Regions from separate parts of the Pseudarthrobacter sp. O4 genome, predicted to be linked through region 3. Evidence: riboswitches for the same ligand, from Rfam matches in the RefSeq annotation. Region 3 holds a riboswitch; each other region holds the start of a gene.
What was found. A riboswitch is a leader RNA that binds a small molecule or an ion and turns the genes downstream of it on or off. The one in region 3 is predicted to bind S-adenosylmethionine.
Positions count from the first base shown of each region.

Region 1 (9,571 bases), 1.8 Mb from region 3:
GCAGGGCTTCGAGACGGTCGGCGACAGTAGCGGCGGTGCCGTGGAAGCTGCGGTTTGTGTAGGCGCCGAGGATCTGCCGTTCCTGCGTAGTGGCTTGGTAGGCCTCGACCTCGTCCGGAGGCAGGAGCAGGTAGCCCTCGTTTTTGAACATGCGCAGCATGGCCATCGCCGACGTCGCCGCCTGCCGTTTCGCCTCGGCCGGGTCATCGCTGATCGCCACGGGCACGCTGACAAGGGTATGGGGCTCGGCGAGCACAGCTGAGGGCTGGAAGCTTTCTTTATAAAGACGCATGGCCGTGTCGATGTCCGCGTCACCGAACTGCAACGCGAACGCATATGGTCGGCCCAGCTGCCCGGCCAGCTGCGCGGAGTACGGCGAGGAGCCCAGCACCCACATCTCCGGGGCGGTCGAGGGTGCAGGCACCCGGTTCTCCCTTGCCTGCCATGGGCCGGGCACCGCGTGGACGTGCCGGTACGGGTGTCCGGGAGGAAACTCGTCACCCAAGAACCCGAGCAACTCGAGCACCTGCTGTGGGAATCCGTCGTTGGCATCCGCGCCTCGACGCAGCGCGGAAGCGGTCGCCCCATCGGTGCCAGGGGCGCGGCCCAGCCCGAGATCGATCCGGCCCCGGGCGAGAGCCTCCAGCATCCCGAACTGCTCGGCGATCAGCAACGGGGAGTGGTTGGGCAGCATTACCCCTCCGGCGCCAAGGCGGATGCGCGTCGTCTCAGCGATGAGGCGGGCGACCATCAACTGTGGTGAAGACACCGAGGTCGCTCCCATCGCATGATGCTCCGACATCCAGAACCGGTGATAACCCCGCTGGTCCGCCGTCCGCGCCAGCGAGATAGTGCCCGCGAGCCCCTCCTCAGCGGTCATCCCCACTCCGGTGCCGCCCGCGGAGAGCACAGACAGCGTGAACGGGGCCGTGCCGGATGGTCGACCGAACTTCATACAAACTCCTCATGGAAAAATCTTCGTTTTGGCGTGATTGAAGCGTAGCAGGTGCCTCACGCTTAAATGAACCTGATACCATGAGAACCATGTCGGACCCACTGCTAACTGCCGTACCAGGTGCCGAGGAGCATCCCTGCCTCGCGCTGGTCAACAGCGCAAGCGAACTGGCCGGAGGCAAACGCTACGACGAACTGGGCACTCCTGAGGGCGCGGCGGCTTGGCTGATGGCGCACGATCTCATCGCATCGGAGACTGTGTTGCACGAGCACTGCCAGGGCAGACTCGCTGCGCTGCGTGCAGATCTGCGCGATCTCTTCACTGCGCACACCACTGGAGACGTCCCCACGACAGCGGCTGTGCATGCTGTTAATCGTGCGCTGACCCGCGCCCCCGGCGCGCTGCTGTTACGGTTCGACCCAGCGGCGGGGTTCACCCGTCGCGCCGACCATCCCGTGACGCAGGTCGTCGAGCACGTCATGGCAGTCATCGCCGATGATGCCGCCTCGCTGCTAAGCGGCGACCAAGCATCACTGCTGGCGTCCTGCGAAGCGGACTCGTGCCAGCGGTTCTTCCTCCGCACCCATGCACGACGGCAATGGTGCTCAACCCGTTGCGGCGACCGAGTCCGCGCCGCACGCGCCTACTCACGCAAACGCGCGATACACAGCGCATGAATCATGTGCTGCCGAAGCCAACAATCGGCCCGGTGGAACAAGCACACCCAGCTTCAAGTGCATTTGTGAGCCAAACCCGGCCCACAAGTCCTTTTAGCAGACTGCCATGCTCACCAAATCAGGATTTGACGCCTATAGGAGCATCCCCGCAAATACAGGCAACTACGACGCCCGGCAAGACCTTAGCTCGGATATTTCACTTTTTCACAAGCCACCCCTACTTCGCCTTCCCGGCAGCTGCGAGGTGCGGCTGCAGGTCCCCCTTCGACGCGGGCGCCGCCGCTTCGTCCTCAACCCGGGAGCGGCAGGGCGTCCGGGATGCGCGGCTTGGCGTTGCCGGCGAAGGTGAACTTGGCGTCGTCGCCTTCGCCGTCCACATCCACCACCACGATGTCGCCGGCGTGCAGCTCGCCGAAGAGGATCTTCTCGGAGAGCTGGTCCTCGATCTCACGCTGGATGGTGCGGCGCAGCGGCCGGGCACCCATCGCCGGATCGTAGCCGCGGGTTGCCAGGAGCACCTTGGCCGCGGGGGTGAGCTCGATGCCCATGTCCTTGTCCGCCAGGCGCTTCTCCAGCCGGCCGATCATCAGGTTCACGATCTCGATGATCTCGTCCTGGGTCAGCTGCGGGAAGACAATGACGTCGTCAACACGGTTCAGGAACTCGGGGCGGAAGTGCTGCTTGAGCTCCTCCGTGACGCGGGCGCGCATCCGGTTGTAGCCGGTCTGCGTGTCCGTGCCGGACTGGAAGCCGGTGGCAACGCTCTTGGAGATGTCCCGGGTGCCGAGGTTGGTGGTCATGATGATCACGGTGTTCTTGAAGTCCACCACCCGGCCATGGCTGTCGGTCAGGCGGCCGTCTTCCAGGATCTGCAGCAGCGAGTTGAAGAGATCGGCGTGTGCCTTCTCCACCTCGTCGAAGAGCACCACGGAGAACGGACGACGGCGGACCTTCTCGGTCAGCTGTCCGCCCTCGTCGTAGCCCACGTAGCCCGGAGGGGCACCGAAGAGACGCGAGACCGTGTGCTTCTCCGAGTACTCGGACATGTCCAGGGTGATCAGTGCGTCTTCTTCGCCGAACAGGAACTCGGCGAGGACCTTGGCGAGCTCGGTCTTGCCGACGCCGGTGGGACCGGCGAAGATGAACGAACCGCCCGGACGCTTCGGATCCTTCAGACCCGCACGGGTCCGGCGGATAGCCCGCGAAACCGACTTAATCGCCTCATCCTGGCCCACCACACGCTGATGCAGCTCCTCTTCCATCTTCAGCAGGCGCGAGGACTCTTCCTCGGTCAGCTTGAACACCGGAATGCCGGTGGCATTCGCCAGCACCTCGGCGATGAGGTCCTCATCGACTTCGGAGATGTCGTCCATGCCGCCGTTCTTCCACTGGCGTTCCTTCTCCTTACGCTCGGCGGCGAGCTTCTGCTCCTCATCGCGCAGTGACGCGGCACCCTCGTAGTCGGAGGCGTCGATCGCGGCGTCTTTGGCCTTCCTGACGGCAATGATTCTTTCGGCAATAGCCTTAAGCTCCGGCGGGGCCGTCATCCGGCGGATGCGCAGCCGGGCGCCGGCCTCATCGATCAGGTCGATCGCCTTGTCCGGCAGGAACCGGTCCGAGATGTAACGCTCCGAGAGGGTCGCCGCGGCGACCAGCGCGCCGTCGGTGATGGTGACCCGGTGGTGTGCCTCGTACCGGTCGCGGAGGCCCTTGAGGATCTCGATCGCGTCGGCGACAGATGGTTCCTTGACCTGGATCGGCTGGAAGCGGCGTTCCAGGGCGGCATCCTTCTCGATGTGCTTGCGGTAGTCATCCAGCGTCGTCGCACCGATGGTCTGGAGCTCGCCGCGGGCCAGCAATGGCTTCAGGATCGACGCCGCATCGATGGCACCCTCGGCCGCACCGGCACCCACCAGGGTGTGGATCTCGTCAATGAACAACAGAATGTCGCCGCGGGTGCGGATCTCCTTGAGGACCTTCTTCAGCCGCTCTTCGAAGTCACCGCGGTAGCGGGAGCCTGCCACCACGGAGCCCAGGTCCAGGGTGTACAGCTGCTTGTCCTTGAGAGTCTCCGGGACATCGCCGCGGACAATCGCCTGGGCGAGGCCTTCGACGACGGCGGTCTTGCCGACGCCCGGTTCACCGATCAGGACAGGGTTGTTCTTGGTGCGGCGGGACAGGACCTGCATGACGCGTTCCATTTCCTGCTCGCGCCCGATCACGGGGTCAAGCTTGTTCTCGCGCGCAGCCTGGGTCAGGTTGCGGCCGAACTGGTCCAGGACCACGGAACCGGAGGGAGTCGCTTCAGCCTGGTCCTGGCTCGGGCCAACGCCGGTGCTTTCCTTGCCCTGGTAACCCGAGATGAGCTGGATGACCTGCTGGCGGACCCGGCTCGGATCCGCACCGAGCTTGACCAGCACCTGGGCGGCAACACCTTCACCCTCACGGATGAGGCCGAGCAGGATGTGCTCGGTTCCGATGTAGTTGTGTCCCAGCTGCAGGGCCTCGCGCAGCGAAAGCTCCAGCACCTTCTTGGCGCGCGGAGTAAAGGGGATATGGCCGGACGGGGACTGCTGGCCCGGGCCGATGATCTCCTGCACCTGCTCACGCACGCCCTCGAGCGAAATGCCAAGGGACTCAAGAGCCTTGGCGGCAACACCTTCACCCTCATGGATCAGTCCCAAGAGGATGTGTTCGGTACCGATGTAACCGTGGTTCAGCATGCGTGCCTCTTCCTGGGCAAGCACAACCACGCGACGGGCACGGTCCGTAAATCGCTCAAACATTTCGCCACACTCCCGGCTACCCCCTCCTTGATGCTACGTCGCCGCAGGCCCACTTGGGGCGTTCGCGGGAGGCAAAATATTAGAGAGCCGGATTCATCCGACGTCCGGGTAAGTGGCAGGTTTTCGCACCGCTATCCGGCGTGCCACGGCGAGTGGACTCCGCCGCCATGACACCTCCTGCCGTTGGATGCCGATTCAATTCCCGCACCCAATCGGACCGGTTAATGACGGATGGCGGTTGAGCCCAGGCCGAGATGGTTGTTACGGCTGACGCCGACGATCAGGGTTGAACGGCAGCCTCGATGAGGTCATCAATTCCGTGTGCATCTCACACGCCGACGGATGCAGGGAAATCCGGTGAGAAACCCTGGCATTTCCCAATCGGTGAGCTGGCCGGATCTACGAATACGCTGACCGGCTGCGGCCACAGAATGCTGATGAGGCTTCTCGAAGCGCTCCATGGAGCAGACGGGCTCGTCACTGGGCCGCCGCCAACTTTCCACTACCGGAAGGGGCGCGGAATCCGTCATGCGCGGAGCGGGGATTCTGCATCGCCGGATCCATGAGGCAAGCTTTCCACCGGTCACGACAGAGGAAGGGAAAGCCGCTCCAACTTGGTCATTTTGATGCTTAGCGCTACTTTTCCGCGCAGTGGTCCTCGACCCCCGAGACAGCGCCGGTGGCCGTCGAAGAACTCCTGCAAGATTCCTGAACGCTGCCCCCAGGTCCGGCCGGTCTTTTCCACTGCTCCCGACGATGGCCGGAAGTACGTCCAGCACCGGCTCTGGGCGGACCGGGCCGATGTGGTCGAGCTGGTCAAACAGGGCGCCACGGTCTACGTCTGCGGCGACGGCAAGCACATGGCGCCGGAGGTCCGCGACACATGTGCGCTCATCTACCGGGAGGCGACCGGGGCCTCGGCGGCGGACGCCGATGCGTGGATGGATGAGGTGGAACGCACCCACGGCAGGTACGTGGCCGACATCTTCACGTGAAGATGCCACCGGTCAGAAGAACATCGGCGGGGCGTCCAGGACGGTCTCGTCCACGCGCCGGTCCACCCACTGGCTGAAGGGCTTGTCCAGTTCATACTTGCCGCGGTCGGTCCGCAGTAGCGTCCGGACCTCGGCGTTGTCCGGGTTGTTCAAGGACTCGAAGTACTCCACGGACCAATGGAACCAGCGCATGCAGAACAGCCGCATCGTGAGCCCGTGTGTCACGAACAGGGCGTTCGGGGCATAACTCGGCTTGGACCAGTGCCGGTACAGCGTCTCCATGAACGAGGAGATCCTGTCGTACACATCGGAGCCGGACTCGCCCTCCCGGAAACGGTAGAAGAAGTGGCCGTAGGCGTTCCGGAGCTCCTTCTGGTCCTCGATTTCGCCGGCGATCTGGAAGTTCGCCCAGTCCTGCTCGCGCAGCCGCGGCTCCTCGATGACCCGTTCCGTCAGCGGACCCAGGTTCAGTGCCTCGAGGGTCTGGTACGCCCTTAGATACGGGGAGACATAGACGCAGACGTGGCGGCCATCGAGCAGGCGCCGGACCTGCTCGCCGGCGGCCCGGGCCTGCTCGAGGCCCAGCCCCGTCAGCGGAATCCGGTAGTCAGGCACCCGGTTGTAAATGGAGGTGTCGGCGTTGGCGGCAGACTGGCCGTGCCGGATCATGATGATTTTCCCGGGCGCACTCATAAATCCCAAGCATAGGGCCCTGCAGCCCGGCGGATCCGCCAGAGCCCGGAAGCAGGCAACTGCCAGCAACTGCAGGCAAGATAGGAACATGTTGGTTCCCTCCCGCCGTCGGCTGCGGATAGAAGTGTTGATTGCCCTGGGCCTGTCACTGGGGCAGTCGGCCGTGTATTCAGTGGTGCAGCTGCTGGACAAGATAACCAGGGCGCCGCTGGCGCAGGGGACCTCCACGCTGAACCGCTCGCAAAGCAGCCGCGAGTACTTCGACCTCACCTACCAGCTGCTGGACATCATCTTCGCGCTGGTGCCGGTGGCCCTGGTGATCTACTTCCTGACCGAGCACCGGGCCGGCCTGCCCGGAGGCAGCAGCCTTTCCGGAAGCAGCAGCCTTTCCGGAAGCAGCAGCCTGTCCGGAAGCAGCAGCCTGCCCGGAAGCAGCAGCCACGGCGCCACCGCCTTCGGCAAGCTGGGCTTCAATTTCGCCCGGCCCGGCAAGGACCTGCTGCAGGGGCTGGGCCTGGCCGCGCTGATCGGGATTCCCTCGCTGGGCCTGTACGCCGGAGGCCGGGCGCTGGGGATCACGACGGCGATCATCCCCAGTGCGCTGGACTCCTACTGGTGGACGGTGCCGGTGCTGATCCTCTCCGCGGTCCGGCACGGGATCGTGGAGGAGGTCATTGTGGTGGGCTACCTGCTGGACCGGCTGGGCAAGTTCGGCTGGAGCATGCCCGTGGCAATCTTTGCCAGCTCCATGCTGCGCGGCAGCTACCACCTGTACCAGGGCTTCGGGCCGTTCATCGGCAATGCGGTCATGGGCGTGATCTTCGCGCTGATCTACACCCGGACCCGCCGGGTGATGCCGCTCGTCATTGCCCACGCGCTGCTGGACATCGTGGCGTTCGTCGGGTTCAGCCTCTTCGGCAAGGCCATCGGTCTGGGCTGAGCCGGCCCGGGCCGGGCCGGCTACCCGGCCGCCCCGCCGGCCGTTAAACGATCTCGGCCGCCATCAATGGGTGACGTCATTGGCACCCGCTGATGGCGGCCGAAGTGTTAGGGCAGTGAAGGCCTCAGATGGTGACGGCTCCGGAAGCGGTTTCGAAGGTGACGGAGAGGATGCCGGGCGTGCCATGCGGGGCAAGCCAGTTGACGGCGACATCTTCCAGCGGCTTCTCCACCTGTTCACCCAGCCATTCCGTGACGCGGTCTGCCGAGCCGGCGATGGTCAGGGACGTCATCTTGACGTCGCTCGGGTAGGCGTTGGAGGGGTGCAGCTCCGGATCGCCCTCCCACTTGAGCATGTACGGGACCTGGGGGTCGGCGATGAGTCCCAGGATGCCGATCTGCTTCCAGACCAGCTCGCGGCCGTCGGGGAACTTCCGGTTGCCGTTGACGGCAGCGCGGCCGAGCCGCTCTTCGAACGGTGCCAGGTCGTCAACCTCGACGCACCAGCCCATCCAGCCGCCGCCCGCTTCGGAGCGGGCGCGTACGGCCTGGCCGAAGGGAGCCTTGTCCGAAGCCGGGTGGTTCAGGACCTCGACGACTTCCAGGTACTTGTGTCCCGCGAGCGGGATAATCATGTTGCGGGTCCCGAAACGGGGGTGTACTCCGCCCTTTACGGCTTCGACGCCGAGGGCAGACGCAATACGGTCGGTGGTGGCTGCCAAACCATCTCGTTCACAGGCGTAAGAAACGTGATCCATGCGCATGCCATCATCTTGGCACTTTGTGATGGAGCTCTCAGCTTAGGGCATCCTAAGCGAGATGGGATGTCATTCTGTGGTGGTGCGGGCGCCATCGTTGCGCCCGTCACGGCAGGACTCCGCCCGCGGACCCGGGGTGCCGGAGGGCGGGCTTCATCTTTGTCACAAAGCTATCCAAGGCCCGGGGAGCGTTCCTACACTGAAGCCAGGTCATGAGTGCCAGCGCATAGCCCCGGCTTGCTGGCCGGCAACCCTCGTATCGCGGTGGGGTGCCCCGGGTGAAGACCTGGCCGTCCGGCGCCCGCCGGAGGGCAAGCGCGGCGCCTGCACCGCCCCCGGGCCGATGGCCTGTGGGGTGGGCTGTGCCCGGTCCTTGAGGAGTATTCCGATGTCCAATGCCTGGTCCTTCGAAACCCGCCAGATCCACGCCGGCCAGGAACCGGACAGCGCCACCGGCGCGCGTTCCCTGCCCATCTACCAGACGACGTCGTTCGTGTTCCCCAGCGCCGAAAGCGCCGCCAACCGCTTCGCGCTTGCCGAACTCGCCCCCATCTACACCCGGATCGGCAATCCCACCCAGGATGCCGTGGAACAGCGGGTGGCCAGCCTTGAGGGCGGCCTCGCGGCCCTGCTGCTGAGCTCCGGCCAGGCCGCGGAGACCTTCGCGATCCTGAACGTCGCCGAGGCCGGCGACCATGTGGTGGCCAGCCCCAGCCTGTACGGCGGAACCTACAACCTGCTGGCCCACACGCTGAAGAAGTTCGGCATCTCCGTGACCTTCGTGGAGGATCCGGACAACCTGGAGCAGTGGCGCGACGCCGTCCGGCCCAACACCAAGCTGTTCTTCGGCGAAGTGGTCTCCAACCCCCGCCAGGACGTCCTGGACATCGAGGGCGTCTCGAAGGTAGCCCACGAGGCCGGTGTCCCGCTGATCGTGGACAACACCCTCTCCACGCCGTACCTGATCCGGCCGATCGAGTGGGGCGCTGACATCGTGGTGCACTCCGCCACCAAGTACCTCGGCGGCCACGGCGCCGCAATCGCCGGCGTGATCGTGGACTCCGGCAACTTCGACTTCGGGAAGGACCCGGAGCGGTTCCCCGGCTTCAACACGCCGGACCCCACGTATAACGGACTCGTCTACGCCCGGGACCTCGGCAAGGACGGCGCCCTCGGCGCGAATCTCTCCTACATCCTCAAGGCCCGCGTCCAGCTCCTGCGCGACCTCGGCTCCGCCGTGTCGCCGTTCAACGCCTTCCTCATCGCCCAGGGGATCGAGACCCTGAGCCTGCGCGTCGAGCGCCACGTCGCCAACGCCACCAAGGTGGCCGAATGGCTCGAGGCCAGGGACGACGTCGAATCGGTCGCCTATGCGGGGCTGCCGTCCAGCCCCTGGTACGAGCGCGGCCGCAAGTACGGCCCCAAGGGGACGGGCGCCGTCGTGGCGTTCAACATCGCCGGGGGAGCGGAGGCCGGCAAGCGCTTCGTCGACGCCCTCGAACTGCACTCGCACGTCGCGAACATCGGCGACGTGCGCTCGCTGGTCATCCACCCGGCGTCGACCACCCACAGCCAGCTGTCGCCGGAACAGCAGACAATTGCCGGCGTCAATCCTGGACTCGTACGGCTTTCGGTGGGTCTGGAACACATTGACGACATCATCGCGGACCTCGACGCCGGCTTCCGCGCGGCCAAGGGCGTCTGAGTCCGCCGGTTCCCGGCACCCCTGCCGCGCAGGGGTGCCGGGAACCACGGCCTCGAGTCACAT
Region 1 covers NZ_CP189591.1:3,956,494-3,966,064, forward strand. Annotated here, with positions in the region: gene ACQCSU_RS18305 (LLM class flavin-dependent oxidoreductase) at 1-955, opposite strand, end outside; gene ACQCSU_RS18310 (CGNR zinc finger domain-containing protein) at 1,036-1,632, shown strand; gene ACQCSU_RS18315 (ATP-dependent Clp protease ATP-binding subunit) at 1,923-4,418, opposite strand; gene ACQCSU_RS18320 (hypothetical protein) at 5,045-5,413, shown strand; gene ACQCSU_RS18325 (histidine phosphatase family protein) at 5,426-6,106, opposite strand; gene ACQCSU_RS18330 (CPBP family intramembrane glutamic endopeptidase) at 6,195-7,046, shown strand; gene ACQCSU_RS18335 (VOC family protein) at 7,171-7,809, opposite strand; SAM riboswitch class IV at 8,012-8,127, shown strand; gene ACQCSU_RS18340 (bifunctional o-acetylhomoserine/o-acetylserine sulfhydrylase) at 8,192-9,508, shown strand.
Region 1: linked by a shared signal. The riboswitch ahead of ACQCSU_RS18340 (bifunctional o-acetylhomoserine/o-acetylserine sulfhydrylase) and the one ahead of ACQCSU_RS09790 (DUF1737 domain-containing protein) in region 3 are both predicted to bind S-adenosylmethionine.

Region 2 (9,571 bases), 950 kb from region 3:
GGCCCTTCCTCGCTGCCGCCCTGGCCACCCGCGGGACGGTCCGGATCCCCAACTGGCCCGCCGAGACCACCCAGGTGGGTGACCTCTGGCGCAGCATCCTTTCCACGATGGGCGCGACCGTCACGCTGGAGGAAGGCACCCTGACCGTGACCGGCGGCGAGGAGATCAAGGGCGGCGATTTCGACGAAACCAGCGAACTCGCCCCCACCGTGGCAGCACTCTGTGCCCTGGCCACCGGCCCTTCGCGGCTGAGCGGCATCGCCCACCTCCGGGGGCACGAAACGGACCGGCTGGCCGCGCTCATGGCCGAGATCAACCGCCTGGGCGGCGACGCCGAGGAGACCAGCGACGGCCTCATCATCCGGCCCGCTGCCCTGCACGGCGGCGTGGTCCGCAGCTATGCGGACCACCGCATGGCCACTGCGGGCGCCATCCTGGGCCTGGCCGTGCCGGGCATCGAGGTCGAGGACATCGCGACCACGGCCAAGACCATGCCGGACTTCCCGCAGCTGTGGACAGCCATGCTGGCACAGGGCCCTGGGGCAGAAGCCGCGGTTGGCCCGGCCGCAGAAAAGGACGCCCCCCATGGCCCGCAGCACTGATTCCTGGGACGAATCGGACGTCCGGATCCGTCCCAACAAGAAGGGCACGCGACCGCGCACCAAGGACCGGCCCAGCCATGACGAAGCCGTCACAGGCCGGATCATCACCGTCGACCGCGGACGCTACACTGCCGTCGTCGGCGAAGGCACCGGGCACGAACGCAAGATCATCGCCGCCCGCGCCCGGGAACTGCGCCGCAACCCCGTGGTGGCCGGCGACTTCGTCTCGCTCGTGGGGGATGTCACCGGCGAACCGGACACCCTGGCCCGGCTGGTCAGGATCCAGGACCGCAAGACCCTGCTGCGGCGCAGCGCCGACGACACGGACCCGATCGAGCGTGCCGTCGTCGCCAACGCAGACCAGCTCGTGATCGTGGTGGCCGCCGCCAACCCGGAGCCGCGGACCGGGTTCATCGACCGCGCCCTGGTGGCCGCGTACGACGCCGGCATTGAGCCGCTGCTGCTCGTCACCAAAGCCGACGTCAAGGATCCTGCCGAGCTCCTCTCCAACTACCAGCACCTGGATTTCCCGGTCATCATCAGCAAGACGGCGGATTCGGCCGCCTCCGGCATCGATGCCCGCTCGGATGACGGACTGTCCGCCCGGCTGGACAAGGACGCGGTGTCACAGCTGCGCGCGTACCTCGACGGGAAGGTCACGGTCATGCTGGGCCATTCCGGCGTCGGGAAGTCCACCATGGTCAACGCCCTGACCGGTGCCGAGCGCGCCACCGGCGGTGTCAACGCCGTCACCGGGCGCGGCCGCCACACCTCCTCCTCCGCGCTGGCGCTCAAGGTCAACGATGCCCCGGCGGGCAGCTGGATCATCGACACGCCGGGCATCCGGTCCTTCGGCCTGGCCCATGTGGATCCGGACCGGATCCTGCGTTCCTTCCCGGACCTCGAACCCGGCACCGACAACTGTGAGCGGGGCTGCAAGCATGACTCCAGCGCCGTCAACTGCGGCGTGGATGCGTGGGTGGCTGCGGGCCATGCGGGGCCATCCGGCCCGGCGAGGCTGTCCTCGCTGCGCCGGCTGCTGGGCACGGACCCACGGATGGAAGCGCAGGACGTCAAGGAACTCGGCACCGTTTCGTAGTTTTGTGCAGGCACGCCCGGTCCACCTCCTGTGGCCCGGCAACGTGGCCTCCCGGCGGGCCGCCCCCTTTGGCGGTAGTTTGGAACCATGAGTCAACCCGCTTCGAGCTATAACGATGACCTGCGCCTTGCCCATGTACTGGCAGACTCCGTAGATTCCCAGACCATGAGCCGCTTCAAGGCGCTGGACCTTCGGATCGAAACGAAGCCTGACCTGACGCCGGTGACGGATGCGGACAAGTCCGCAGAGGAAGCGATCCGCGGCCAACTGTCCCGCTCCCGCCCGCGCGATGCCGTCCTGGGCGAGGAATTCGGCAGCTCCGGCCACGGGTCCCGGCGCTGGATCATCGACCCGATCGACGGGACCAAGAACTTCGTCCGCGGTGTCCCCGTCTGGGCCACCCTGATCGCCCTCGTTGACGAGGGCGAGCCCGTCGTCGGCGTCGTCAGTGCACCGGCACTGGGCAAGCGCTGGTGGGCGGCCAAGGGTGCCGGCGCCTACATGGGCCGCTCGCTCGCCGCAGCCACCCGGCTGCGGGTCTCCAACGTCTCCCAGCTCTCGGACGCCTCGCTGTCCTACTCAAGCCTGGGCGGCTGGAAGGAACGCGGAAACCTCGACGAGTTCCTGGGCCTCACCGAGGAAGTATGGCGGACCCGCGCCTACGGTGACTTCTGGTCCTATTGCCTGGTGGCCGAGGGCGCCGTCGACATCGCCTGCGAGCCCGAACTGAACCTGTACGATATGGCGGCCCTGGTCCCGATCGTCACGGAAGCCGGCGGCCGCTTCACCTCCCTCGAGGGTGAGGACGGGCCGTTCGGTGGCAACGCCCTGGCCACGAACTCGATCCTGCACTCGGAGGTCCTCAAGCGCCTCAACCCGGGCCTCGACGACCTGCTGTAAGGTCCCGCTTGCGGACGACGGCGGACTCCCGTGCGGGGGCGTCCGCCGTCGTTCTGCTGTGCCGCGGGGCTCCCCGGGCGGCGGCGCTCAAGATATCCCGAAGGTCGATGCATCACTCTGGCCACGGCAGCGGGCCTGAGTGCCTGTCGCGACGCGGCCTGGACCTTTTCTGGGAGGAGAACAGCCATGTCCGGAACACATCCAACGGCGGATCCCGCATCCGGGGACTCCGGATCGGGGCCGGTGCTACTGGCGCTCATTGCGAGGTACCGGGATCTGGACCACGATTCGGCTGCGCGGCTGCATGCTGTCTCCACCGAGCTAGCCCCGGACCTCCTCGCCAGCAGTCCCGCCGTTTCCGGATCGCTGGTCTTGTCCACCTGCAACCGCTTCGAAATCTATTGCGAAGTCCCCTCGGCCCGGGACGTTGAGTCCGCGCGGTCCGATGCGCTGGCCGCCCTCTGCCGCTGCTCCGGCCTGCCGGCCGCCCTGCTCACGTCGCATTTCGAGTACGTCCAGGGCGCGTCGGTCCCCGCGCACCTCTTCGCGGTGGCGGCCGGACTGGATTCCGTTGTGGTCGGTGAGCGCCAGGTGTCCGGCCAGGTCCGCCGCGCCCTCGCCGACGCCCAGCTGGCGGGTACGGCCGGCGGACGGTTGAGTCGGCTGTTTCAAGCGGCCTCCCGCGTTTCCAAGGCGGTAGGGGCGCGGACAGCCCTCAGCGCCGCCGGACGATCCATCGCCACCGTCGCCCTGGATCTGGCAGCCATAGGATCCAGCCAGGGAAGCCTGGCCGGGGCATCCGTGGTCCTGGTAGGCACGGGTGCCTACGCCGCGCACGTGGCGGAACTCCTGAGAAGCAGGCAATGCATCAGTGTTGCCGTCTACTCCCACTCCGGGCGGGCCGCTGCATTTGCGGCCGCCCGGGGCGGAACGCCGCTGACAGAGCGGGAGCTGCCCGCCGCCGCCGCCGCGGCAGATGTCATCATCGGCAGCAGCGGCACCGGGGCTCGCATTGGCGCCGCCAGCTTGGCGCGCTGGAGGCAGGACGCAGCCCGTCCGCTTACCGTCATTGACTTGGCTCCCAGCCACGATTTCGACCCGCACGTGGCGGACCTGCCGGGCGTCGAACTGATCACGCTGGGATCCGTGCAGCTTGCCGCTCCCCCAGCGGACGCCGAAGCACTTCGCCTCGCCCATGCCCTGGTCAGGCAGGCTGCCCGGCAATTCGAGGAGCAGGAAGCGATCCGCGCCGTCGACGCCGCCGTCGTTGCCCTGCGCCGGTACATCCAGGACGTCCTCGACGCCGAAATGGAGCGGGTCAGACGGCAACACGGCGGTGGCGCCCCGGCTGAGGACGTGAACATCGCCCTGCGCCGCATCGTCCGGCGGCTGCTCCATACCCCGACCGTCCGGGCCAGGGAGCTGGCCACCGCCGGCCGCCAGGCCGACTACACGGCAGCCCTGGAGGCCTTGTTCGGCCTTGATGTCCAGCTCAGCAGCGCAGCCAGCGCCGCGCCGTAGGCCGCGACGCACCAAAGGCACCAGCCACTGCGGTGCGTAACAAAGCGCTTCACATTCCTGCCCTGCCTTTTCCGCGGCGGCCGGGATGTCCTAGGCTCGAAGCAGGTCACGAGTGCCAGCGCTAAACCCCGGTTTGCTGGCCGGCAACCCTCCATTCGCGGTGGGGTGCCCCGGGTGACGACCTGGCCGGTCCGGAACGGACGCGGCAAGCGCGGATCCCCGGTGCTTGGGGTCCTTTTTCGAGCGAGGTCCCATGACGACTGCCACTTTTCCCGCCACCTTTCCTGCCACTTTTCCTGCCTCCGGCGGGGTCCGCCCCGCCTCCGCAGCGGCGCTCCCCGACCGCTTCGCCGTCGCCGGCAGGCCGCTCGCCGCGGTCACCGGGGCGGAGATCCAGGCCCCGCTGATCCAGGGCGGACACGTCCGCTACGCCAACCTGGACTACGGAGCCTCCGCCCCCGCACTGTCCGTGGTGTCGGCCTACTTGAACGAGATCCTGCCGTTCTACGCCAGCGTCCACCGCGGCGCCGGCTACGCCTCCCAGATCAGCACCTCCGTGTACGAAAACGCCCGCACCATCGTTCGCGAGTTTGTTGGCGGCCGCCCGGGCGACTCCGTGATCTTCACCCGCAACACCACCGACTCGCTGAACCTGCTGGCCGGCTGCCTGCCGGTCAGCGACGGCAGGCACACCGGGGAGGTTCTCTACCTCGATATCGAGCACCACGCCAACCTGCTGCCCTGGCAGACCGTGCCGCACCGCAGCGTCGTGGCCGCCCCCACCCTTGCCGCGACCCTGGACAAGCTGCGCGAACAGCTGGCGCAAGGCGGCATCAGCCTGCTCGCCGTCACCGGCGCCTCCAACGTCACCGGCGAGATCCTGCCCATCCGCACCCTGGCCTCCCTTGCCCACGAGTACGGCGCCCGGATCGTCGTCGATGCCGCCCAGCTCGCCCCGCACCGGCGCATCGACATCACCGCGGACGACGTCGACTACCTCGCCTTCTCCGGCCACAAGCTCTACGCGCCGTTCGGTTCCGGCGTGCTGGTGGGGCGCCCGGACTGGCTCGACGCCGGCACCCCGCACCTGGCCGGCGGCGGAGCCGTCAGCGACGCCAGGCTGGACACGGTCAGCTGGACCACAGGCCCGGCCCGGCACGAGGGCGGCTCCCCCAATGTGTTGGGCGCGGCAACACTGGCCCGGGCCACCCAGGTGATTGCCGCCCTGGACCAGACGCAGTGGTACGCCCACGAGGACACCATCCGCTCCTTCGTCGTCGAGGGTCTCCAGCAGATCGACGGCGTGACGGTCCACCGGATCTTCGCGGACACGGACCCTGAAGGCGACGGGCAGGGCGCCGGCATGATCGGCGTCGTCAATTTTTCCGTCGAAGGCTACGACGCCGGCCTCGTTGCCGCCTACCTTTCCGCCGAACACGGCATCGGACTGCGTGACGGCCGGTTCTGCGCCCACCCGCTGCTCAAGCGGCTCGGCCTGCCCTCGGGCTCGCTGCGGGCCAGCTTCGGCCTCGGCTCGCGGCTCGAGGATGCGCAGCGGCTGCTCGCCGGTATCCAGGAGCTGCGGCGGACCGGCCTCGGCTGGGACTACGTGGTGGATGCCGGCCGCTGGGTGCCGTCCAACGACGCCCGCAGCTACCCTCACTGGGCACCGAACACGCCGGGGACCGCCGGCGCCGCGCCGTGCGCGGTGGCGGAGTAGGCCTCCGCGGTAACCCCACGTGCGGTAAATTCGAAGGGTACCAACCGGACCTGCCCGAAGGAGATCGCACGTGGCACGCGGCGGCCCCACCCTACACAGCGGCCCCAAACTGCAGGAGGACCGCCGCCAGGAACTCGGGCAGAGCTTCCGGGACGGCGGAGCCCACTATGAGCGGGTCCGGCCGGGATATCCCGGCGAGTCGGCCGACTGGCTGATCCCGGCCGGCGCGAGGGACGCCGCGGACATCGGCGCCGGAACCGGTAAGTTCACGGCCCTCCTGGCTGAACGCGGGCTGCACACCGTAGCGGTCGATCCTTCCGCCGATATGCTCGAACAGCTCCGGCGGACACTGCCCGGCGTGGCCGCCATCGAGGGCACCGCCGAAGACACCGGGCTGGCTCCGGCAGCCTACGATCTTGTCACGATCGCCCAAGCCTGGCACTGGTGCGATCCGTTCCGAGCCAGCACCGAGATCGCCAGGATCCTGCGCCCGCACGGCGTCCTGGGGCTGATCTGGAACCAGTTGGACACCTCCGTTCCCTGGGTCCACCGGCTCACGCGGATCATGCATGCCGGCGATGTGCACAAGCCCCACTTCAAACCGCTCCTCGGGCCCGAGTTCACCGGACTCGAGAGCCACCTGACCCGCTGGGAGGATCCGGTGACCACAGCGGACATTATAGAACTGGCAAAATCCCGGAGCTACTACCTTGCCGCGGGCGAGGCCACCAGGGCCAAGGTGCTCGCCAACCTGGACTGGTACCTGCACGAGCATCTGGGCCATGCCCCCGGCGAGGTGCTTCCGCTCCCCTACCTGACCCAGAGCTGGTGGGCCGTCCGGGCCTGAGGATGTCCGGCCGCGTTGCAGGCAGTGACCGCGGGGGTTTATGGTTTCGGTATGCCTAACAATCAGTTGTAGGCAGTCACAACTTTGGAACCGGCCCGCACCATCCGCCGGAACCGACCGTCGCGTCAATGTTGACGCCCCGAGCAATGGGAGCCCGCAGTGCTGGAAGTAACTGGACACCAACCGCCGGCGGCGGGAGCGCCCAACCGGCGGACACCGGGAGCGCGCAGGGCACTGATCGGATTGCTGGGTCCTGCCTTCGTGGCCTCCATCGCCTACGTGGACCCGGGCAACGTCGCCGCCAATCTCACGGCCGGGGCGCAGTACGGCTACCTCCTGGTCTGGGTCCTCGTCGCAGCCAACGTCATGGCCGTGCTGGTCCAGTACCAGTCCGCAAAACTCGGCATCGTGACCGGCAAGAGCCTCCCGGAGATCCTCGGCGAACGACTCAAGCCGTTCTGGCGGCGTGCCTTCTGGGTCCAGGCCGAAATCGTGGCCGCAGCCACCGACCTCGCGGAGGTCGTGGGCGGAGCGATCGCCCTGTACCTGCTCTTCGGGCTGCCCCTGCCCCTCGGCGCCGTGATCGTCGGCGGCGTGTCGATGCTCCTGCTCGCGGTACAGGCCAAGAACAAACAACGGCCATTTGAATTCGTCATCATCTTCCTGTTGGGCATCATCACCATCGGATTCCTGGCCGGCCTGTTCATCAGCCCGCCCAGCCCCGGCGGCGTCCTGGCCGGGCTCGTGCCGGGCTTCCAGGGCCCGGACACGGTCCTGCTGGCCGCCAGCATGCTTGGCGCGACAGTGATGCCGCACGCCATCTACGTCCACTCCGCCCTCTCCCGGGACCGGCACCGTCCGAATCCGCACCTGCATGTTCCGTTGCCCGCGATGGCCAGGCTCGTCAAGGCCACCCGGTGGGACGTCGTGGCGGCGCTCGCCATCGCCGGCATCGTGAACATCGGCATGCTGCTGCTGGCGGCGTCAACGCTGGGCGGAGAGGACGGGACGGACACCATTGAGGGGGCGCACGCCGCGATCACCGCCAACCTGGGCCCCGTCGTCGGCGTCATCTTCGCCGTGGGCCTGCTCGCCTCGGGCCTGGCCTCCACCTCGGTGGGCTGCTACGCCGGCGGAACCATCATGCAGGGCCTGCTCAAGATCCGCATCCCGCTGATGACCCGCCGCGTCATTACGCTGATCCCGGCCGTCGTGCTTCTGTCCGTGGGCTTCGACCCCACGTGGGGCCTCGTCCTCAGCCAGGTTGTGCTGAGTTTCGGCATTCCCTTCGTCCTGGTCCCGCTGGTGGTCCTGACCAGCAACAAGGCGCTCATGGGCCGCTTCGCGGACGGTATCCCGCTCCGGATTGCCGCCATCATCAGCGTGGTCCTCGTCGTTGCCCTGAACCTGGTCCTGCTGTGGCTTACGTTCTCCGGGGCTGCCTGACGGTAGGCTTGTGGCTGTGAAGACCAGCCCGCCATCCTCCTCCATTGAGGACTACGTCAAGGTCATCTACTCCTTCACGGAGTGGCAGGACAAGCCCATCACCTCCACACAGCTGGCCCAGCGGCTCGGGGTCGCCAACTCCTCGGTCTCCGAAATGGTCCGCAAGCTCAAGGACCAGGGCCTGGTGGATCACCAGCCGTACAGCGCGATCACGCTGACGGCCGACGGCGTCCGGCTGGCACTTTTGATGGTCCGGCGTCACCGGCTGATCGAAACCTTTCTCGTCCAGGAGCTCGACTACCGTTGGGACGAGGTACACGACGAAGCCGAGCTGCTGGAGCACGCGGTCTCGGACACCTTCATCGAGAGGATGGCGGCCAAGCTGGGCAACCCGGTCCGGGACCCGCACGGCGATCCGATCCCGGCCGTCGACGGCTCCGTGCTGATGCCCCCGGCCCACCGGATGAGCGATCTCGACGACGGCCACAGCGGCCGGATCATCCGGATCAGCGATGAAAACCCCGAGTTGCTCCGCTACCTTGCCGCCGAGGAAATCGACCTTGACGCCGCCGTCGAAGTCATCGGCCGGAGGCCTTTCGGCGGCGCTCTCGTCGTCCGCGTCGGCTCCGGCGCCAGCGGGCGCGAGGTCGACCTCGCCGAGGAAGTAGCCTCGGCGCTGTGGGTTCACAGCGAGGCGGCCCACGCAGGCTGCCGTATCGCAGGACGCTGAATGCCGGGCACGCTGAAGCAGGCCAGGGCAGGGAAACGCCCGGGCCTGCCGGGCTGGCGGGCGTGGGCGGCCGTGGCGGCCGGCGGGTTGCTTGGAACGGAGCTGCGCTACGCGGCTGGCATTGCCTTTCCGGAGGCGGCAGACGCGGTGCCGTGGACCACCCTGGCGATCAACGTCGTCGGCAGTTTTGTTCTCGCCACCCTCACCACCATCTGGATCGCTCGGCCGAAGACGGCCTTCTGGCTCCGGGCCGGTCTCGGCCCCGGGCTGCTGGGTTCCTTCACCACCTTCTCAGCGGTCGTCTTCTCGGTGGACCAGCAGCTCCGCAGTGGCTTCCACGGAACCTGGCTGGCCTATCTGGGGCTTTCCCTGGTGCTCGGGCTCGGGGCCGCCGCCGCCGGCTGGAAGTCCGGCAAGGCGTTGTCCGACCTGAGGGGAAGGGTCTCATGATCGCCGCGCTGCTCGTGGGCGTCTTCGGGGTGGCCGGCGCCCTGCTGCGGTTCGCCGTTGACTCCTGGTTTGCGCACCGCCCGGGGCCCCACCCGCACTGGCCCTGGGCGACCTTGACGGTGAACATCGTCGGATCTTTCATCATCGGCCTGTCCATCGGCGTGACGGACCGGCTTGGCCTGGGACCCGAGTGGCATGCCGGGCTCGCGACGGGCTTGGCCGGGGGCCTCACCACCTTCAGCTCCTGGACCACCGC
Region 2 covers NZ_CP189591.1:1,171,161-1,180,731, forward strand. Annotated here, with positions in the region: gene aroA (3-phosphoshikimate 1-carboxyvinyltransferase) at 1-602, shown strand, start outside; gene rsgA (ribosome small subunit-dependent GTPase A) at 586-1,701, shown strand; gene hisN (histidinol-phosphatase) at 1,789-2,601, shown strand; gene ACQCSU_RS05315 (glutamyl-tRNA reductase) at 2,788-4,122, shown strand; SAM riboswitch class IV at 4,227-4,340, shown strand; gene ACQCSU_RS05320 (aminotransferase class V-fold PLP-dependent enzyme) at 4,376-5,842, shown strand; gene ACQCSU_RS05325 (class I SAM-dependent methyltransferase) at 5,913-6,689, shown strand; gene ACQCSU_RS05330 (Nramp family divalent metal transporter) at 6,849-8,135, shown strand; gene ACQCSU_RS05335 (metal-dependent transcriptional regulator) at 8,152-8,865, shown strand; gene ACQCSU_RS05340 (fluoride efflux transporter FluC) at 8,866-9,315, shown strand; gene ACQCSU_RS05345 (fluoride efflux transporter FluC) at 9,312-9,571, shown strand, end outside.
Region 2: linked by a shared signal. The riboswitch ahead of ACQCSU_RS05320 (aminotransferase class V-fold PLP-dependent enzyme) and the one ahead of ACQCSU_RS09790 (DUF1737 domain-containing protein) in region 3 are both predicted to bind S-adenosylmethionine.

Region 3 (9,571 bases):
GCCAACGCGGTCTGGCTGGACTCCTCCCTCAAGCCGGAAGCCCCGGGACTGCCCGGCGAGGCCCGGGACGGAGCGGCGGCAGAGCGGAGCCGCTTCAGCATCCTGGCGGACGACGGCGGCCGCTTCGGCCAGACGGTCCGGCACAGCTCGGGCAAGACCTGCGTGAGCGTCGGAAATGCGACCGTAAAAACTGAGGGACCGTTCTTCCGCTGGCTCGACGGCGTCTGGGGGCGCCGGGCTCTCCGCGTTCCCGAGGACTACCCGTGCGGGTTCACCCTGGGCTGGCTCGGCTACCTCGGCTACGAGCTCAAGCGGGAAACCGGCGGCAGCGACGTTGCCTCGGCAACCCCCGACGCCTGCCTGCTCTTCGCCGGCCGCGCCGTCGTGCTGGACCATCTGGAAGGTACGGCATGGCTGCTTGCCCTGGACACGCCCGATGCCCGGGAGTGGCTGGTGGCGGCCCGGTCAGCCGTGGCAGCCGCCGTGGCGGACACGGCAGGGGCGGACACGGTGCCGGCCGGCGGAAGCAGCGACGTCGTTCTTTCTGCCGGGCTGGACTCTGCCGCGCTGGACTTTACCGCGCGGGACTCGGAGGTCTCCTACAAGTCTAAGATCACCGAGGCACAGCACGAGATCGCCGAAGGCAACAGCTACGAGGTCTGCCTCACCACGGTGCTGACGGCAAAGGTGCCGGCCGGCGCGCTGGATCCGTGGCCGGCTTATCTCGCGTTGCGGCGCCGTAACCCGGCGCCGTTCGCCAGCTACCTGCGCTTCGGGGGACTCAGCGTGGCCAGCACCTCGCCCGAGCGCTTCCTGCGCATCATGGCCGACGGCGGGATGCGGGCCGAACCGATCAAGGGCACCCGGCGCCGGGACGCCGACCCGGTGCGGGACGGGGCACTGTGGCAGGAGCTCAAGTCTTCGCCCAAGGACCGCGCCGAGAACATCATGATCGTGGACCTGCTCCGGAATGACCTGAGCCATTTCGCCGTGCCGGGCTCCGTCTCGGTCAGCCGGCTGTGCGCGATCGAAAGCTACGCCACCGTGCACCAGATGGTGAGCACCATCGACGCCCTGCTCCGGCCCGGGATGCCGCGGGCCGAGGCCGTGGCGGCCTGCTTCCCCGCCGGGTCCATGACCGGCGCCCCGAAGGTCAGCACCATGGCCATCCTGGACCGGCTGGAAGGCGCACCCCGGGGCGTGTACTCCGGCGCGATCGGCTACTTCTCACTCAGCGGGGCCGCCGACCTCGCTGTTGCGATCCGGACCCTGGTGCTCAACGCGGGCGCGGCGGACGGCGACGCGGAGCTGAGCCTCGGCGTCGGCGTCGGCGGCGCAATCACGGCGGATTCCTCGCCGCAGGAGGAGTACGAGGAGATCCGGACCAAGGCCTTCGGCGTGCTCTCGGCGCTCGGCGCAGACTTCCCGTCCGGCTGACCACCCGCCCGTTGCATTTATGCGACCAGTCCACTAAAACTATGGTGCGGCTGCGCCCCGCCAGGGTGCTCCGTTCAGGATTCCGTTCCTAGGGGAAATGATGCTGACCCGGAAGTCCTTCCGTTCCATCGTCGTCATTGTTTTGGCTGTCCTCGGCATGGCACTTGCCCCGATGCCGTCGTATGCCGCTGACGATCCGATGCCGCCACTTCCCCAGGTGTGGGGAATCACAGCCGCCGAGCAGTACAACATCCTGCATCTCTACTACAACGGACCCACGGTACGGCTCACCTTTGATGACTGCGCCACGCCAGCGAGGCTAGCGGGGATGCTGGCCTGGCTGACGGCATACAACATCCAGGCCACGTTCTTCTTTACCGGCCAGTGCATGCTGGCGCATCCCAGCTACGAGTCGCAGCTGATCAACGCCGGTCAACTTCTCGGAAACCACAGCTACGACCACGGCGACTACTCCCGCATGACTTCCGCCCAGATCAACGATGAGGTTCGCCGCTCCGGAAGTGTCGTTCCCACGACCACCCCCAAGCTGTGCCGGCCACCGTACGGCGCGGGCGCCTTCAGTCTGAACGTCTATGACGCACTGGCGGCAGCCGGCTGCAGGCCCGCTTTCTGGACGGTGGACACCCGGGACTGGGATGGATCATCGGCGGCGACGATCATCCAGCGGGTCCAGTATGGCGACGCAACAACCCCACGCGTCTACCCGGGCGGGGTCATCCTCATGCACGGCACCGGTCTACATACCCTGGAGGCGCTGCCCGGCGTCCGCTCGGCACTGATCTACCGTGGCTACGCGACCTTCCACATTCCTAGCTAGGGCTCCACGGATGGCGCGGACTACTACTGCAGGGTGGCTGTCAGCCGTGCGACGTTGTCCACGTACTTGACCAGCATGGGACGCTTCATCCAGTCCTCGAGGACGAGCTCGTGCGAGATCTCGCGGTAGGTGTCCTCCACGGCGCGGACCCTCTGCACGATGTCCTCGCCCAGGAGCATCACCGAGACCTCCAGATTCAGGGAGAAGGAGCGCATGTCCATGTTGCTGGAGCCGAGGACGGCCACCTCGTCGTCGATCGTGAAGTGCTTGGCGTGCAGCACAAACGGGGCCTTGTACAGGTATATCCTTACTCCGGCCTCCAGCAGGGCCTCGTAGTAGGACTGCTGGGCGTGGTGGACCAGGAACTGGTCGCCCTTTTCGGAGACGAACAGTTCGACGTCGACGCCGCGCTGCGCCGCCGTCGTCACCGCGTACAGCAGGGAGTCGTCCGGAACGAAATACGGGCTGCAGATCGAAACCTTGTGCTGCGCCGAGTATATGAGCGTGTTGAAGAGCCGCAGGTTGTTTTCGGTGATGAAGCCGGGGCCGCTGGGCACCACCTGCGCCGTGATCTCGCCGGCGTGCAGTTCAGGCCGGTGCGCGAGCTGGTCCTCGAGCGACTCGTCGGTCTCGCTGAGCCAGTCGGTGGCGAAGACGACGTTGAGCGTCGTGACGATCGGACCGCGCAGGCAGGCCATCAGCTCCACCCACTCACGGCCCACCTTGCGGTGCCGCGGGTTGTTGTAGGAGGGCTCGATCAGGTTCTGCGAGCCGGTGAAGGCGATCTCGCCGTCGATCACCATGATCTTGCGGTGGTTGCGCAGGTCCGGCCGGCGCCACTGCCCGTGCACGGGTCGAAGCGGCAGCATGGGCCGCCAGCGGATCTTGCTGGCCTTGAGCCGGGCGATCAGTTTGCTGTAACCCTTGATCCGCAGCGTGCCGAGGTGGTCGAAGAGCAGCCGGACTTCGACGCCGCGCTCGGCCGCCTCTTCGAGGGCCGAGAGTAGGTCATCGGTGATGTGGTCCGAACTCATGATGTAGAACTCCGCGTTGACGAAGTCCTCGGCCTCGCGGACCGCCGCCGCCATCGCCCTGATGGAATCCGGGTAGCCAGGCAGCAGCTCCACGCTGTTGCCGTCCACCATCGGCAGTGAGCCCAGGGTCTTGTTCAGCTCGGCCGCGGAGGCCACCCATTCCGGGCCGTCGTAGTGGCTTTCAAGGCTGGCCAGCTCCGAGGTGCCGGCACGTACCCGGATGTTCACCGCCTCCTGCTGGGCACGGCGTTTGCGGGAGAGCCGGAAGTTGCCGAAGAGCAGGAACAGCACCAGGCCCAGGGCCGGGACGAAGAAGATGCCCAGCAGCCACGCCATGGCGGTGGTAGGCCGGCGGTTTCCGGGGATGATCCCGAGGGCCAGCACACGGATGACGAGGTCGATCAGGGTCAGGATGAGAATCGCCCAGGACGGAAGAGTCCCCACCAGCGGAAATGGCCACAGCACAGGCGAACCCCTCAAAGCTCCAGACCCGCGGAACAGTTCCGGAACGGGCAACCTGCAAATCCTATCCGAGGCCTTCCGCACGGACACGAAAATGCCCCCGCCACGGCGGGGCACCCGCCCCTCGGGAACTAAGCTGAAACCATGACTTCTCCTGCCCCAGTTCCAGGCCTTGCCACGGTGCTGGTCTTCCTTGATCCCGAGTTCGAAAAGGGCCGCATCGCGGACGCGTCCAAGCCGCAGTTGATGGCCACGGACCAGGGCGCCACCCGCGGCGACGGCGTCTTTGAATCGCTCCTTGCCGTGGGCGGCCGGCCCAGGAAGCTGCAAGCCCATTTAAGCCGCCTGGCCGGGTCCGCCCGCTTGCTGGAGCTGGACATTCCCGCGGAGGACCAGTGGCGACGCGCCATTGAGACCGCGATCAGCGAGTACCGGAGCCAGCATGTGCCCGCCACGGCGGACACCGATGACACGGCTCCTGCTGATGAGCTGGTGGTGAAGCTCCTCGTGACGCGCGGCGTCGAGGGCGGGGGCGGGCCTACCTGCTGGGTCCAGGCCTCCGCTCCCGGCGCCGCAGGCCACCGCCAGCGCGCGACAGGGATCGACGTCATCCTCCTGGACCGCGGCTACGACAGCGAGGTCGGCGAGCGCGCCCCCTGGCTGCTCCTGGGCGCCAAGACCCTCTCCTACGCCGTCAATATGGCAGCGCTGCGCTACGCCCACCACCGGGGCGCCGACGATGTCATCTTCACCTCCGCGGACGGCAGGGTCCTCGAGGGCCCCACGTCGACAGTCCTGCTGGCCCACCTGGAAACCTCCGACGACGGCGAGGGCGGCATCCGCACGGTCCGGCGGCTCATCACACCCCAGCTGGACAGCGGCATCCTGCCCGGAACCTCGCAGGGCGCCTTGTTCGCCGCCGCCAAGGCTGCCGGCTGGGAGCTGGGCTACGGACCGCTGGAGCCGAAAGACCTGCTCGACGCCGATGCCGTGTGGCTGATTTCGAGCATCCGACTGCTGGCGCCCGTCAACCACCTTGACGGCAAGGAGATCGGCACTCCGGAATTGCGCAGGCAGCTGACGGCCGAGCTGAACGTGCTCTACGCCACCATCGAGTAGCCGAGTCCAGTCCTGCCAAGGGGCTGGCGCAGGGCGCAGCTACGGGGCTGGCGCAGGAATCCGAGATGCCGGCACCCGGAAAATTCTGCCAGAAAACCGGGCCGGCGGTCTCAGTGGCGAGTGGAGGCGGGTCCGCCTAAGCCCAGGCCTCCCTGAGCGCGGCCCAGGCGTCGTCGTCAGGCCTGGCGCTGGTTTGCGCGCCGGTCCGGGCGCCGGTTTGCGCGCCGGTTGCCGCTCCGGTCCGGGCGCTGGTTGCCGTGCGGGTCCGCAGGCTACGGGGACGTGGGCTGGCAGTGCCGACGCCGGTCCGGGCGGACTTGTCCCGGTGTCCTTCCTTGCCGCTCGTGCCCCTGTGGGTTGTCATCGCCTGCAGCAGGCCGTGTGCCCGGCGGACGCGCTGCCGCCAGCGGGCCAGGACGGTCGATGGCGTTCCGGCGTAGATGTGGGCGCGCGGCGCGAACGCTACGCGGTATCCCGCCTTGCGCACGCGCCAGATCAGCTCCAGCTCCGCCCCCACCGAGTGCTCGCAGAACGGCCCGATTTCCGCCAGGACCCTGCGGGGAAACGCATCGATGTTGCCGGAAACGAATGGCGCGCAGCCGGCCACGGCCAGGGCCCGCCGGGCCATCGCCGTACCGAGGTGGCTGATGAAGGCCAGCGGCCGGGTCCGGTGCAGCTGGACCGGCCTGTCATCGCCGCAGACTGCCCCGGTGCGCTGGTCCTCGAAGCCCTGCAGCATCCTGTCGACCGTGTACGGTGCGAAGATCCTGTCCGCGTCGACAAACACCAGAACGTCACCGGTGGCATAGCGGACGCCCAGGTTCAGGGCAGCTCCCTTCCCGGCGCCTGGCTGTCCCAGGACCTTGATTCGAGGATCCCCGGCGGCGAGACCGGCCATCAGTTCGGCCGTGTTGTCCGTGGAGCCGTCGTCGACGAGGATGACCTCGTACCGGGTGTAGCGGGTGAGCTGGACGGACCGGACGCAGTTTTCGATGACGGCGGCCGCGTTGAAGGCCGGGACGACGATCGACACGCTTGGCCATTCGTCCCAGAGCGTCGGAGCCCCCCGGCGCCGCCGGCTGGCCGCCCGGACCTCGAAGCACACTGCCAACGGCACGGCGAGCAGCCGGACGAGGCCGAACACGAGGACCGGCAGACCGGTGATGAGTACGCCGGGGAGGAGCAGGCCCGGGTGGATTCCCGGCTCAGCTGAGTCAAACCAGGGCATGGGCGTATGCTCCGGTTCCCTGCCGGAATGACGCAGGATTGAAGGACGGCAGGTTGAAGGAGGCCAGCACGGCGTCGAGCAGCTCGGGCGCCGCTTCGCTGTGGGCGCCAAACCGGGCGTTCATTTCCAGCACCACCGGAGTCCCGTCGGCCCGGCGGCGGACGGTAAGTTCGACCGGGCCGGTCAGCCCCAGCGAACGGACGGCGGCCATCGCCACATTGCCCACATCCATTGCCTCCCCGGCCGCGGCGCGGCGGACGGCTATCGCGTTGACCACGTACTGATCTGCGCGCCCGGTCTTTTCCACCACGACCGCAAACGGGGCCGTACCGTTGTGGGCGGGGGTTCCGAAGACCACGGGCACATATTCCGTTCCGGGAATGTATTCCTGCACGATCTGCCCGTCCGGCAGTCCTGCCCAGTCGACGTCCACGCTTCCGTCCACGACAATCACCCCGCATCCGCCGCGGGAAACCCGGGGCTTGACGACCACGGGGCCGTCCAGCGCGGCCATCGCTGCGTTGGCGCCGGCAAAGTCCCCGGGGACTCCGAACCGCGGGACCGGGACCCCGGCCGACCGCAAGAGCCAGGCTGTGAAGAGCCTATCGCTGGCGACAGCCACCGGCCCGGGCTCGCCTGTGATAACACGGACGTCCCTTCCGAAACCCGCGCGGGCCGCCGAGACTTGCATCAGTTCCTCGCCGGAAGTCGGGATGACCAAATTTATTCCCTCCCGTGCGACCAGCCGGCGCAAAACCGGGATCAGTTCAGGGTCAGCGGCCGGGGGTACCCTGACAGCGGTGACGCCGGTCCCTTCCGGCAGTTCGCGGGCGTCAGCGCCCAGGAAGGGAATGCCCCGGGACCGCAGCTGGGCGGCGAGGGCCAGGCCGGCAGGGCCGCCGGCGCCGGTAATCAGGACACGGGGTTTCACAGTTTCTCCATTCAGTTCTGAGACGGCGGACAGGGCCTGGCATGACCCTGCGCGGTACCCCCTCAAGTTGCGGCGGTTGGCACTTTGAGACCTCTCGGGACCTGTTGCCTGCCTCCCAGTAAAGGCGAGCGCCATATCAGAAGACCCGAGTAGGCGCTACTCGAAACTGTCCCCGGCGGAGATAGTCGGCCGGACAGGTAGATACGTATATTCAGCCGCTGGCTACCCCGACGGACCGCTCCGGTCAAAACACTGCCTGACGTCTCCCGACCGGCTCCGCCGGCGGCGCCGGGAGACGGTTACGGTTACGGTTACGGAACATGACGAGGGCGGCGGTGCGGGCCAGCCCTGCAGATGTTACGTTTTTGGGGAGTAATGAGAACCGGCGCCAAGCCCTGACTGGCCGGTCGGCAACCCTCCCTTTCGCGGCGGGGTGCCTCAGGTGAATACTCGGCATATCGACCCATTCGAGCTGCAAGCGTGAAAGAAGGAGTACCGTCGTGCCTGACGCATCCGCCCCCGCTGTCCCCACCACAGCACCCGCCCCGTCCGCCGCCGTCCCCGGCGCAGCCGCCGAGGAAAAGCTGGCCTACCGCCTGTTCACCGGCCCCGACGACCGCTCCTTCTGCGAGCGCGTTTCGGCGGCGCTGGCCGAAGGCTACGTGCTGCACGGAAGCCCCTCCGCCGCCTTCAACGGCAGCAGCGTCATCGTCGCCCAGGCCGTGGTGCTGCCGGCCGCATTTGCCAGCGCGGACGCCGCCGTCGCCGACGCGGTCGAAGGCCTGGGAATTGACGGCGTCGGCTACGAAGAGACCATCGAGGGCCACGCGTGAGCTACGCCGGAGACCTGGACCCGCAGGAAGCCTGGGCCAAGCTGGAGGCGGGCGCCATCCTGGTGGACGTCCGCACCGAGGCGGAATGGGCCCACATCGGCATCCCGGACACGAAAGCGACGGAAAATGATCCGCTCTTCATCCAGTGGAGCCTGGCCGGCGGCATCCCCAATTCGCAGTTCGTGAAGCAACTGAAGCAGCAGGCGCCGGAGGATTCCGGTACCGAGTTGGTGTTCCTCTGCCGTTCAGGTGCCCGCTCCATCGCCGCCGCAACCGCCGCCACCGAGGCCGGCTTCACCTCCTACAACGTCCTCGAGGGCTTCGAAGGCGAGCCCGACCGCTACGGCGAACGGACCGTCAACGGCTGGAAGAACCGCGGCCTGCCCACCAACCTCGGAAAGAACTAAGTGACTTTCAATCCCGACGCCGCCGGCTGGAGCCCCGACACCCAGGCTGTCCGCGGCGGACTTGACCGCACCGGCTTCCAGGAAACCACCGAGCCGGTCTTCCTCAATTCCGGCTTCGTCTACGAATCCGCCGCCGCCGCCGAGCGCGCCTTCACCGGCGAGGACGAGCGCTTCGTCTACTCCCGCTACGGAAACCCCTCGGTGGCGACCTTCCAGGAACGGCTCCGGCTGCTCGAGGGCACCGAGGCGTGCTTTGCGACGGCGTCCGGCATGTCCGCGGTGTTCACCGCGCTCGGCGCGCTGCTGGGCGCCGGGGACCGTGTGGTCGCCGCCCGCTCGCTGTTCGGCTCCTGCTTTGTGATCCTCAACGAAATCCTGCCGCGCTGGGGTGTGGAAACGGTCTTCGTCGACGGGCCGGACCTGGAGCAGTGGCGCGAGGCGTTGTCGGAGCCGACCACCGCGGTCTTCTTCGAGTCGCCATCGAACCCGATGCAGGAGATTGTGGACATCGCCGCCGTGAGCGAACTGGCCCATGCTGCCGGGGCGACCGTCGTCGTCGACAACGTCTTCGCCACCCCCCTGCTGCAGCGCTGCGGGGACCTCGGCGCGGACGTGGTGGTCTACTCCGGCACCAAGCACATCGACGGCCAGGGCCGGGTGCTCGGCGGGGCGATCCTGGGCACGAAGGCATTCATTGACGGGCCCGTCAAGCAGCTCATGCGGCACACTGGACCCGCCCTGTCCGCCTTCAACGCGTGGGTGCTGACCAAGGGCCTGGAGACCATGGCGCTGCGCGTCAACCATTCCTCGGCGTCCGCCCTGCGGCTGGCCGAATGGCTCGAGGAGCAGCCCGCGGTCAGCGCGGTGTTGTACCCGCTGCTGAAATCCCACCCGCAGTACGAGCTCGCGGCCAGGCAGATGACGGCCGGCGGCACCGTGCTCACGCTGGAACTTTCCCCGTCCCCCGGGCGCTCGGCGAAGGAAGCCGCCTTCGCACTGCTGGACGCGCTGCGGATCATCGACATCTCCAACAACCTGGGCGATGCGAAGTCCCTCATCACGCATCCGGCCACGACGACGCACCGCGCCATGGGCCCGGAAGGACGCGCTGCGATCGGGCTGAGCGACGGCGTGGTGCGGCTCTCCGTGGGCCTGGAAGACGTCGAGGACCTGATCCGCGACCTCCGCCAGGCGCTCAAACAGGTCTGACCAGGGATTCTTCCTACCGCGAACTGCGGACTCGGCAGCGTCTTTTCGGTCAGGCCCGGCGCACCCGGCCCAG
Region 3 covers NZ_CP189591.1:2,121,735-2,131,305, forward strand. Annotated here, with positions in the region: gene ACQCSU_RS09760 (chorismate-binding protein) at 1-1,437, shown strand, start outside; gene ACQCSU_RS09765 (polysaccharide deacetylase family protein) at 1,535-2,275, shown strand; gene cls (cardiolipin synthase) at 2,299-3,774, opposite strand; gene ACQCSU_RS09775 (aminodeoxychorismate lyase) at 3,916-4,890, shown strand; gene ACQCSU_RS09780 (glycosyltransferase) at 5,027-6,118, opposite strand; gene ACQCSU_RS09785 (ATP-grasp domain-containing protein) at 6,105-7,049, opposite strand; SAM riboswitch class IV at 7,421-7,536, shown strand; gene ACQCSU_RS09790 (DUF1737 domain-containing protein) at 7,634-7,882, shown strand; gene ACQCSU_RS09795 (rhodanese-like domain-containing protein) at 7,879-8,289, shown strand; gene ACQCSU_RS09800 (O-succinylhomoserine sulfhydrylase) at 8,290-9,498, shown strand; gene ACQCSU_RS09805 (glutamate--cysteine ligase 2) at 9,548-9,571, opposite strand, start outside.